4 regions of the Cellvibrio sp. genome follow, and region 1 is predicted to be linked to each of the others. Evidence: predicted binding sites of a transcription regulator. Region 1 holds the regulator's gene; each other region holds the start of a gene.

Region 1 (2,203 bases):
CCCCGACGCCGTATATCAACGTGTCATTCACGCGCTGGAAGCCAAGCAGCCGCAGGCCCGTTATTACGTCACCTTTCCCACCTATCTGGTGGGTTTTATGAAACGCATTTTACCTGCTCGCTGGCTCGATAAATTACTGCGTAAACTCGGGAGTTAATTCATTTCTCATTCAGTTGCAGCGACTAGAGTTAATAAAATCACAGGCAGGAGAAAACCATGAACAAATATGTTATCGCCCTATTATGCACAGCCATTTGCGCAAGCTTTTCCAATATGAGCGTTGCTGAGTCCTTGCGCTGTAAAACCAAACTTGCGCAAGTGGGTGATACCAAGGCAGAAGTGCTCGATAAATGTGGTGATCCGGTAATGACCGACAATTTTTGTCAACCCGTAGCAGCAACCACCCAGCCACAAGGAATACAAAATGGGAATAACAACGTGCAAAATAATATCGCTATCGCCACCTGCGAGAACATAGATATCTGGACGTACAACCCCGGCAAGGGCAAGTTCATGACACATCTGTATTTTGCACGAGGTCAATTACAAAGCATCCGCTATGGTGACAGGGTGAAATAATCAGCAGATTGAAAAACTATTGCACAACCTGAATTACTGTATATAATCACAACTACTGTACAAATAAACAGATTCAGGAGTGCATCATGTCTGACTTAACACCGCGCCAGGAACAGGTACTTCAGCTCATCCGCCAATATGCGGAAGAAACAGGCTATCCGCCCACTCGTGCAGAAATCGCCCGGATTCTCGGCTTTAAGTCAGCCAATGCCGCCGAGGAACACATTAAAGCCCTGGCTCGTAAAGGCGCTATCGAAATTATCCCCGGTGCATCACGCGGGATAAAACTACCGGAATTGCAATCTGGCATACCTGTTATTGGTCGTGTCGCAGCGGGCAACCCGATACTTGCACAAGAACACATCGAAGACTACTGCAACATTCCACAAAGCTTTTTTTCACCCAGTGCAGATTTTTTCCTGCGTGTCCACGGTATGAGCATGAAAGATGCCGGCATTCTTGATGGCGATTTATTGGCTGTCCATAAAACTGATCAAGCGCGCAATGGGCAGATTGTCGTTGCACGTATCGGCGAAGAAGTGACGGTCAAACGTTTCAAACGGATAGGTAACAATGCGCAGGTCGAGTTGTGGCCGGAAAACCCGGAGTTCGATGTTATCCTGGTGGATATGCGTGATCAAGAGTTCAGTATTGAAGGCCTTAGTGTAGGAGTGATTCGTCGTGACTAATATCGCCCGTGTAATACCTGTAACCACTACCGCTCGCCAACAACCTGCTAGCGGTGTTACTGAACTGGTATTGACCAGTGATTCACCTGAGCAAGTCGCGCTGCTATTGCCCATGATTGCATTTCTCAGCAATGCTTGCAGCGATCGCTGGATCACCTGGATCGCACCTCACAATATCAGCCGCGAACTGCTGGAATCCTACGGTGTTAATACACGCTACATTCGGGTGATTCACTGCCAGAATCCGCAAACACTATTGTGGATCACTTGGGAAGCACTCTCTGCAGGCAATAGCCATACGGTGATATCAAGCCCGGGGAAATTGACAGATAAAGAACTTACACAGCTTGAATTGGCTGCTAAAACCGGCGGGTGTCAGGGATTACTGTTGCGAGTTCGTTAAATTGAGCGCAACTATTTTAATAATCAAATTCGTAAGGTAGGAAAAATTACTTTGATGTACTGGAGTAACGCAGGGAGGCAAGGCCTCAATAATTGAACAGATAAAAAATTAAACAGACAAAAATACTTCACCCATCTGCTAGTGCAACATCAGTTTTTCCGCATCACTCAACTCTTCTACCAAATCATCCAGCATAGCTTCCGCCTGTTGATCAGCAATATCCCCCGCTGCCTCCATTCCCGCCTCAATCATGGCTTTGGCGACCATGAATTTTTCCTCGCCTAAAAAGGCCAGGGATTCTTCCGAAAAACGAATGGTTACCAAGGGCTCATTACTCTCGTCGTCAGCTCGCGCCAAAGCAACATCACCATTCAGCAATTCAATAATTTCGTAAAAAGACGACATAGCTACCTCGGCGGCCTCAGCGCGAAACGGGCGCGCATTCTAGCACCCAATTATCTCAAAAACCTATTCAAGAAATTTTTAGCAGTAAGAGCCTTTAATAGCTTCCTAAACCCAACAAAAAAACAAA
Region 2 (2,203 bases), on a different contig from region 1:
GCCGCACAGTGCGATCAAGGTGGTCCTCGCGCTCTTTGGCAGCGGGGGCAATCAGGCGATCTGTTTCAATCATCGTTATTTAACCAGGTTGAAAATTATCCAGCGACAATGTTTATGCCACGCATTGATTATCCAGCAATAGAGCGCAATGCCATACGGATTAGCTCTTCGCTCTTGGCATCCGGCTTTTGTTTGGCCGCGAGCGAAATCATTTTGGCTGCATCTACCGGTTTGTAGCCCAGTGCAATCAAGGCGCTTTCCGCCTCTGCAAACACATCATTGTCAGTAGCGATGCTTTGGATTTCACTGTGCGCGAGCAAATCACTCTGCGGCATATCCCAATTTTTCAAACGGTCGCGCAATTCAATTACCAAACGTTCAGCGGTTTTTTTGCCGATACCAGGGACTTTGGTCAAGGCAGTGATATTGTCATCGCGAACACAACGGGCGATATCATCCGCCTCCATGCCTGACAAAATCGCAATCGCCAATTTGGGGCCAACACCATTGACCTTAATCAACGTACGAAATAACGAGCGGTCGCGTTGTTCCGAAAAACCGAATAGCTGATGCAAGTTTTCTGTGATGGATAAGTGTGTGTGTAGCACCACTTCATGACCAAGCGACGGCAGCCGGTAAAATGTCGTCATAGGTGCCTGCACTTCGTAGCCAACGCCCTGCACATCTAACAGCAAATACGGCGGCTGTTTTTCCAGCAAAATGCCACGCAGACGTCCAATCATAATGAATCTCTTCGCTCGCTCTAGTTGAATCTCTGTTACACAATGCGGCCGCGCCGGAAACTGCTGGAGCCAGCCGCCATACGAATTAAATGATCGCGCGTATTGGCATGGCAGAGCGCAACTGCCAGCGCATCGGCCGCATCTTCTTGCGGTGCCGCCGGTAAACGCAGCAGGGTTTTTACCATATGCTGCACTTGCAGTTTATCCGCAGCACCGTTACCGACAACGGATTGTTTCACCTTGCGCGCTTCATATTCCGATACCGGCACATTCTGCGCTGTCGCCGCCACAATCGCCGCTCCCCGTGCCTGCCCCAGTTTCAATGCGGAGGACGCATTTTTGGCCATAAATACTTGTTCGATCGCCATTTCTTGCGGGCAATATTGCTCAATAATTTGGGTCAAGGAATCGAAAATAACTTTGAGGCGTGCAGGCAACTCGTCCGTATCCTTCATCCGAATAACGCCGCTGGTGATGTATTCCTGCTTGCTGCCGATGACATTGATAATGCCAAAGCCGGTTTTGCGGGAGCCTGGGTCTATGCCGAGAATAAGCGCCATGGTTGTATCTATATACAGTTATATTGGCGGCAGTGTTGCACGTGAATTGGGGTGACGCAAGCGGGATTTACCGTGGAAAAGAGGACAAATCAAAAGCCGGTCTTGGACCGGCGATCAAAAATCTGCCACCAGTTGTAGATTTACCCTCTGTCCATCGGGAAAAGTGACATGCATCGAAGCGGGCTTCTGATCCTCGACTAACATTCCCGGTGATGAAATCAACTGATACTCACCACCAACAAAATTATAAATTTTCGCATTGACCAGCAAATGTTGACCTTGGCGATTGGTGGTGAACAACATCCGAAACTGGTTATCCAATTGCATTTCGCTTTCCTTGCCTATCTCATTCAACAGCATCATGTCTGAATATACACGACCTGATGCTTCAATGGATAAGCTCACCATCACCTGCTCAGCCGCAGCGCTCGACCACCAACCTGCAGCAACCAATACTGAGCCGATTACACCAATCGCACCCCATAATTTATAAGGGCGCGACTTGACAGGAGTTGTTTCCTCGCTCGCAATCGATGCGTCTATTAATACCGCAAGATCAATATTCAATGCCGCCGCCAGTGCACCCGCCGATTCCATTGATGCATCCCCTGTGCGTTCAATCCGCTGCACAGTGCGCATACTTAAATCCGCAACCTCCGCCAAATGGCTTTGCGTCCAGGCACGCAGCTCGCGCTCGCGGCGCAATATTTCTTTATTGATTTTCATATCCATGACACTCACCTCGCTAAGATTAAAAGCCGTCAGATTTAGCTATATCTGGCGTTTTGTATACGACAGCAATACGACACAACGGCGTTTACTCATAGCGAGATCTTAATTAACCCAACTGCTCCATAATTTCTTCGGCGATATCCGCATTGGTATAGACGTTTTGCACAT
Region 3 (2,203 bases), on a different contig from region 1:
GAAGCGTGTGTGTTGAGGGAGTTACAAGAGGAGTTTGGAATAGCACTTCCCGAGTCACGCTTGATTTTTAAGAAAAAGGTGCCCGATTATTTAAATACCGGCAATTCATTTTTCTTTGTTGCGGAAGGCCAGCAAGTTGAAATTGATAGCATCGTATTTGGTAGTGAAGGGCAATGTTGGCAATTGATGGGAATTCCTGAATACATGGCGCATCCTCAGGCCATTCCAGTGTTAAAGACTCGATTGTTATGGTTTCTTAATTCATCGTTCAATCCATAAAATGGTTCTTCTGTAAGATACTGATTGGTATTGTTAAATAGTTCCAGCTGAAAAAACGCATTACTCTCCCGCAAATCAATAAACCTCACGCCTACACCGATCAACCGCACTGGCAAATTTTTCCGCTCATAAGCTTCTGCACACAAACTTTGCAACTCCATTAAAGACACCGCACTGGCGCTGCGCTCGATGGTGGTAATACTGAAATCTGAAAATTTAAGTTTTACAAAGAGTTTTACCACTTTGTAGTCATCATCGACACGGCGCAAGCGTATCGCCAGTTGTTGGCTTAGTGGCGGTAACTCGTGCAGGCAGTTTTCCAATCTGGGAAGATCCTGCGAAAAAGTATTTTCCACACTGAGGGATTTGCGGCGTCGGTCTACCGTTAATTCGCGCTCATCAATTCCTCGGCTCAGCTTGTAAAGGCGTGAGCCCATTTGACCATAGCGTTGCGATAATTCAAAGATTGAAAATTTGTGCAGGTCGCCACAAGTAAAGATATTGGATTCCGCCAGTTTTGCCGCCATGGCTTTACCGACGCCGTAAATTTTTTTGACGGGTAATTGCGCGACAAAAGCTTGAACCTTTTCAGGTGGGATAACAAACTGCCCGTTGGGTTTATTCCAGTCGCTGGCGACTTTGGCGAGAAATTTATTGGGAGCGATACCGGCGGAGACAGTGATGCCGATTTCATCTTTGATGCGCTGGCGGATTTCCTGCGCGATTAATGTCGCGCTACCGCGATGAATTTTTGCATCGCTGACATCCAAAAATGCTTCATCGAGCGAAAGTGGTTCAACCAACTCGGTGTATTCGTAAAAAATATCGCGCATTTTTGCCGAGGCTTCGCGATAGGCATCCATGCGCGTGGGCAGGATTAATAAATCCGGGCACAAACGTTTTGCAGTGCTGGAAGGCATGGCCGAATGTACGCCATAGCGCCGCGCTTCGTAATTGCAGGTGGAAATGACGCCGCGCCGGTCACTGCTACCGCCCACCGCAATCGGGCGATGGGCAAGGCTGGGGTCATCGCGCATTTCAATAGCGGCGAAAAAACAATCGGCATCACAATGGATAATTTTGCGCATGGGAATTGGCGATGGTTAATGTGTACTGTATTAAAACACAGTGTTGCATGAATGGCAGCAGCAACATGATTAATTCACTAACTGAGCTGACAGCCCTTGACAGGCTAGGGGTAAAATAAAGTTAACTTGTATGACAATATGATCTAGCATGGGCTAGTATTAAGTGTTTTCAGAGACACCATTATTCAATAACAACAAACAGGAGACATCTATGCGCGCCATCAAGCCGCTTATTGCCGCCCTAGGCCTGACAATCAGTTTCACTGCTCTAGCGGACACCCAGGTCAGCGTCGATACCACCAAGCCCGGCCCCGTCATCAACAAAAACATCTACGGCCAATTTGCCGAGCATTTGGGGCGCGGAATATACGAAGGTATTTGGGTTGGCCCCAAATCCAAAATCCCCAATACCAAAGGCTGGCGCAACGACGTAGTGGGTGCGCTGAAAGATTTACAGGTGCCGCTGGTGCGTTGGCCGGGCGGTTGTTTTGCCGATGAGTATCATTGGCGCGAAGGTATTGGCCCGCGCGATAAGCGCCCTGCACGAGTGAACACTAACTGGGGTGGTGTGATAGAGGATAACGCCGTAGGTACCCATGAGTTCTTTGACTTGGTGGAAATGCTCGGCGCTGAAGCTTATGTGAATGGTAATTTGGGCACTGGTACTCCGCAGGAAATGGCGGAGTGGCTGGAGTACATGACCTCGGATAGTAAATCTACCCTGGCGGAATTGCGCCGCAAAAATGGCCGCGATAAACCTTTCCGTGTGCATTATTTTGCGATTGGCAATGAAGCATGGGGCTGCGGCGGCAATATGACCCCCGAGTTCTACACTC
Region 4 (2,203 bases), on a different contig from region 1:
TCACCGAAAGTTACAAAACCGGTTTTTTCCAGCGTATCAACTTGAGCGGGATAATCATGCAACAACTGAATCGGCAATTGCTGCAATCGCTCCACAAAAACCGGTTTGCTTTCATTGCCGTGAATATCGTAATGAACAAAGGATAACAGCCAAGCCGCTTGCGCCGAGTGCGCCAAGCCTATCGCCAGAGTCAGATTTTTTGCGGCAAAAAATTGCAGGACTTTTTCAACAAACGCGTGTACACCACCAAACAACATTAAGCAGCTGGAAATTTCCAACAACAAGCCTGACTGGGGAACCTGTTTGCTCGTATAGGTTTCGATATAAGGGGTAAACGCATACAACTGAGCTGAAAGTTCAGCTAATAACCGCTGCTCAGATGAAAGATCGCGCTCTTGATGAACACATCCACTCAATAGCTGCGCGGTCGATGCATCCATGCCCTGCACTACACCTCTGGCTATAGCTGCAGCATTTGCCCAGATCACATGCCGCTGCTCAAGAATTGCTAAAGCGGCATCATGGTGGAGATCAATCGCAAGCGCGTGGGCAGGTAAATCCGGCAAGCGCAGCGCGAGCCAAAGGCGATCTGGACGAGAAGTTGCTCGCATCATTACTTACGGCCACGCCGCCCTCCGCGCTGGGGCCGAAGATGAACCACATTGGATTTGGGCTTGCCGGTTTGATCCAGCAAATGATGCGACGCAAAACCTTGCCAGTTATGCGGCAGCGGCAATAACACCGGCTGCATCAGCGCAGCCAGCTCGCCTTTTTGTTTGAAGATATGCACCTGCAAATCCTGCGCTTGCAGGCTAATGGTCAGGCGCAAACTGGCTGGTGAACTTTGCTCGGCAGCTGCCGCCGGGCGAAATAACACATACAAACCCTGCCCCTCTGTGGCCGCCAATTGGCATTTGCGCAGCTCCGTGTAATTCAAAGATTGCGTTGGCTGCCACGCCAACACTGCCTCGCAGGTATTGGCGCGGGTTAGCTCAATAAAACTGAACAGGAAATCAGCCTTGTTGCTGCTCTCCACTACCAACACTCGCTCCAGATCTATCCCCGCCTTGATCAACGCTTGTGCAAAAGGCACGCAGGGAGGGTTGAGTAATACAATCAAACCCTGGGTATTAGTTAATGCCGGAGTCAACAAAAGCCATTCCGATTGCACAAAACCTTGCTGACAGACCTCAACCAAATTAGCGGACGGCCAGCCGCCACCCAGCAACTGCGCATTCAGCTCGCTATAACCCGTATCCCGCGTAGGTGATGGCGCGAGCCTGTGCGAGCCACCGCGCCAGATATCGCGACGGCAAAGCAATTGCTCCAAATCCGGGACGCTTGTCAGCGGATTATCGGGGGGATTGGGGGTCATAGTGGAGGTTTTTCAGGACTCGATAACTGTATTGATATACAGTATAGTGGCAACCCCCTAATCAGCGTCAAGCAAAAGCATTAGACTATTTTGCACTAATCGAATCGCTCAATTGGGGTTGTATTATTTAACATTCAACAAAATGTCTTGTGGCAATATGTTTTATAAATAAGGCCTTCGATCGCTTGGATTTACGCAGCAATGAGCCAATCAACAACAAACACAGCTGATCTCGCAGCGGATTATTACCTGACTAACTTCCAGTTTTTGGTGGATTGGGTATTGCAACGCTATGCGGATTTACTCAGCGCCGATGAACTCCATTTTCTTGCTTGCTTCCAACAGTTACCGCGCACCAGCCAATGTTTATTAGTGCGCTTATCCAGTCGTAAAGGCCCGTTATTTCGCCACGATAAATTGCACTATGCCGAGATAGAATCCATTGAGCACGCGGCGACTGAATTAATTGCAGCCGGCCTGCTCAGCGATAACGCCTTACTCAGTATTGATGAAGTCGCAAACCTGCTTACCAAAACCGAGTTGCTCAATCTGTTCAAGGAACATTTACAGGGAGCAAAACAAGCGCACAAAGAAAAATTGATTGCACAACTGACCGAACAGTTTCCAGAATCGAAAACCTGGCAAGACTGGACGAACCATCAACTTGGCACAACTTATCGGCTGGATAACCAAGCCATTATCAGTACCTTATTGTTATTATTTTTTGGCAATGCCTATCAAGACCTCACCGAATTTGTGTTGCAGGATTTGGGCTTGTATCGCTATGAAAATTACTCCATCGATCACCAGCACCGCATTTTTAAAAAT

Evidence for each region. The regulator LexA, encoded in region 1, represses DNA repair genes until DNA is damaged. The targets are predictions, from matches to a motif close to ACTGTNTNTANANACAGT.
Region 2: a site for LexA is predicted at 1,305-1,322, ahead of ruvC (crossover junction endodeoxyribonuclease RuvC). Genes of this name have one in related genera too.
Region 3: a site for LexA is predicted at 1,392-1,409, ahead of dinB (DNA polymerase IV). Genes of this name have one in related genera too.
Region 4: a site for LexA is predicted at 1,401-1,418, ahead of imuA (translesion DNA synthesis-associated protein ImuA). Genes of this name have one in related genera too.

The regions. Positions count from the first base shown of each region.
Region 1 covers NZ_JBRFPI010000053.1:8,072-10,274, reverse strand. Annotated here, with positions in the region: gene ACWA6V_RS05310 (SDR family oxidoreductase) at 1-157, shown strand, start outside; gene ACWA6V_RS05305 (DUF2845 domain-containing protein) at 217-579, shown strand; gene lexA (transcriptional repressor LexA) at 666-1,268, shown strand; gene ACWA6V_RS05295 (cell division inhibitor SulA) at 1,261-1,671, shown strand; gene ACWA6V_RS05290 (hypothetical protein) at 1,810-2,076, opposite strand.
Region 2 covers NZ_JBRFPI010000029.1:13,422-15,624, reverse strand. Annotated here, with positions in the region: gene ruvB (Holliday junction branch migration DNA helicase RuvB) at 1-73, opposite strand, end outside; gene ruvA (Holliday junction branch migration protein RuvA) at 129-743, opposite strand; gene ruvC (crossover junction endodeoxyribonuclease RuvC) at 779-1,303, opposite strand; gene ACWA6V_RS03265 (helix-turn-helix domain-containing protein) at 1,418-2,035, opposite strand; gene ACWA6V_RS03260 (YebC/PmpR family DNA-binding transcriptional regulator) at 2,142-2,203, opposite strand, start outside.
Region 3 covers NZ_JBRFPI010000086.1:7,205-9,407, reverse strand. Annotated here, with positions in the region: gene ACWA6V_RS07545 (NUDIX hydrolase) at 1-279, shown strand, start outside; gene dinB (DNA polymerase IV) at 216-1,367, opposite strand; gene ACWA6V_RS07535 (alpha-N-arabinofuranosidase) at 1,579-2,203, shown strand, end outside.
Region 4 covers NZ_JBRFPI010000021.1:2,597-4,799, reverse strand. Annotated here, with positions in the region: gene ACWA6V_RS02430 (Y-family DNA polymerase) at 1-614, opposite strand, end outside; gene imuA (translesion DNA synthesis-associated protein ImuA) at 614-1,375, opposite strand; gene ACWA6V_RS02420 (VRR-NUC domain-containing protein) at 1,577-2,203, shown strand, end outside.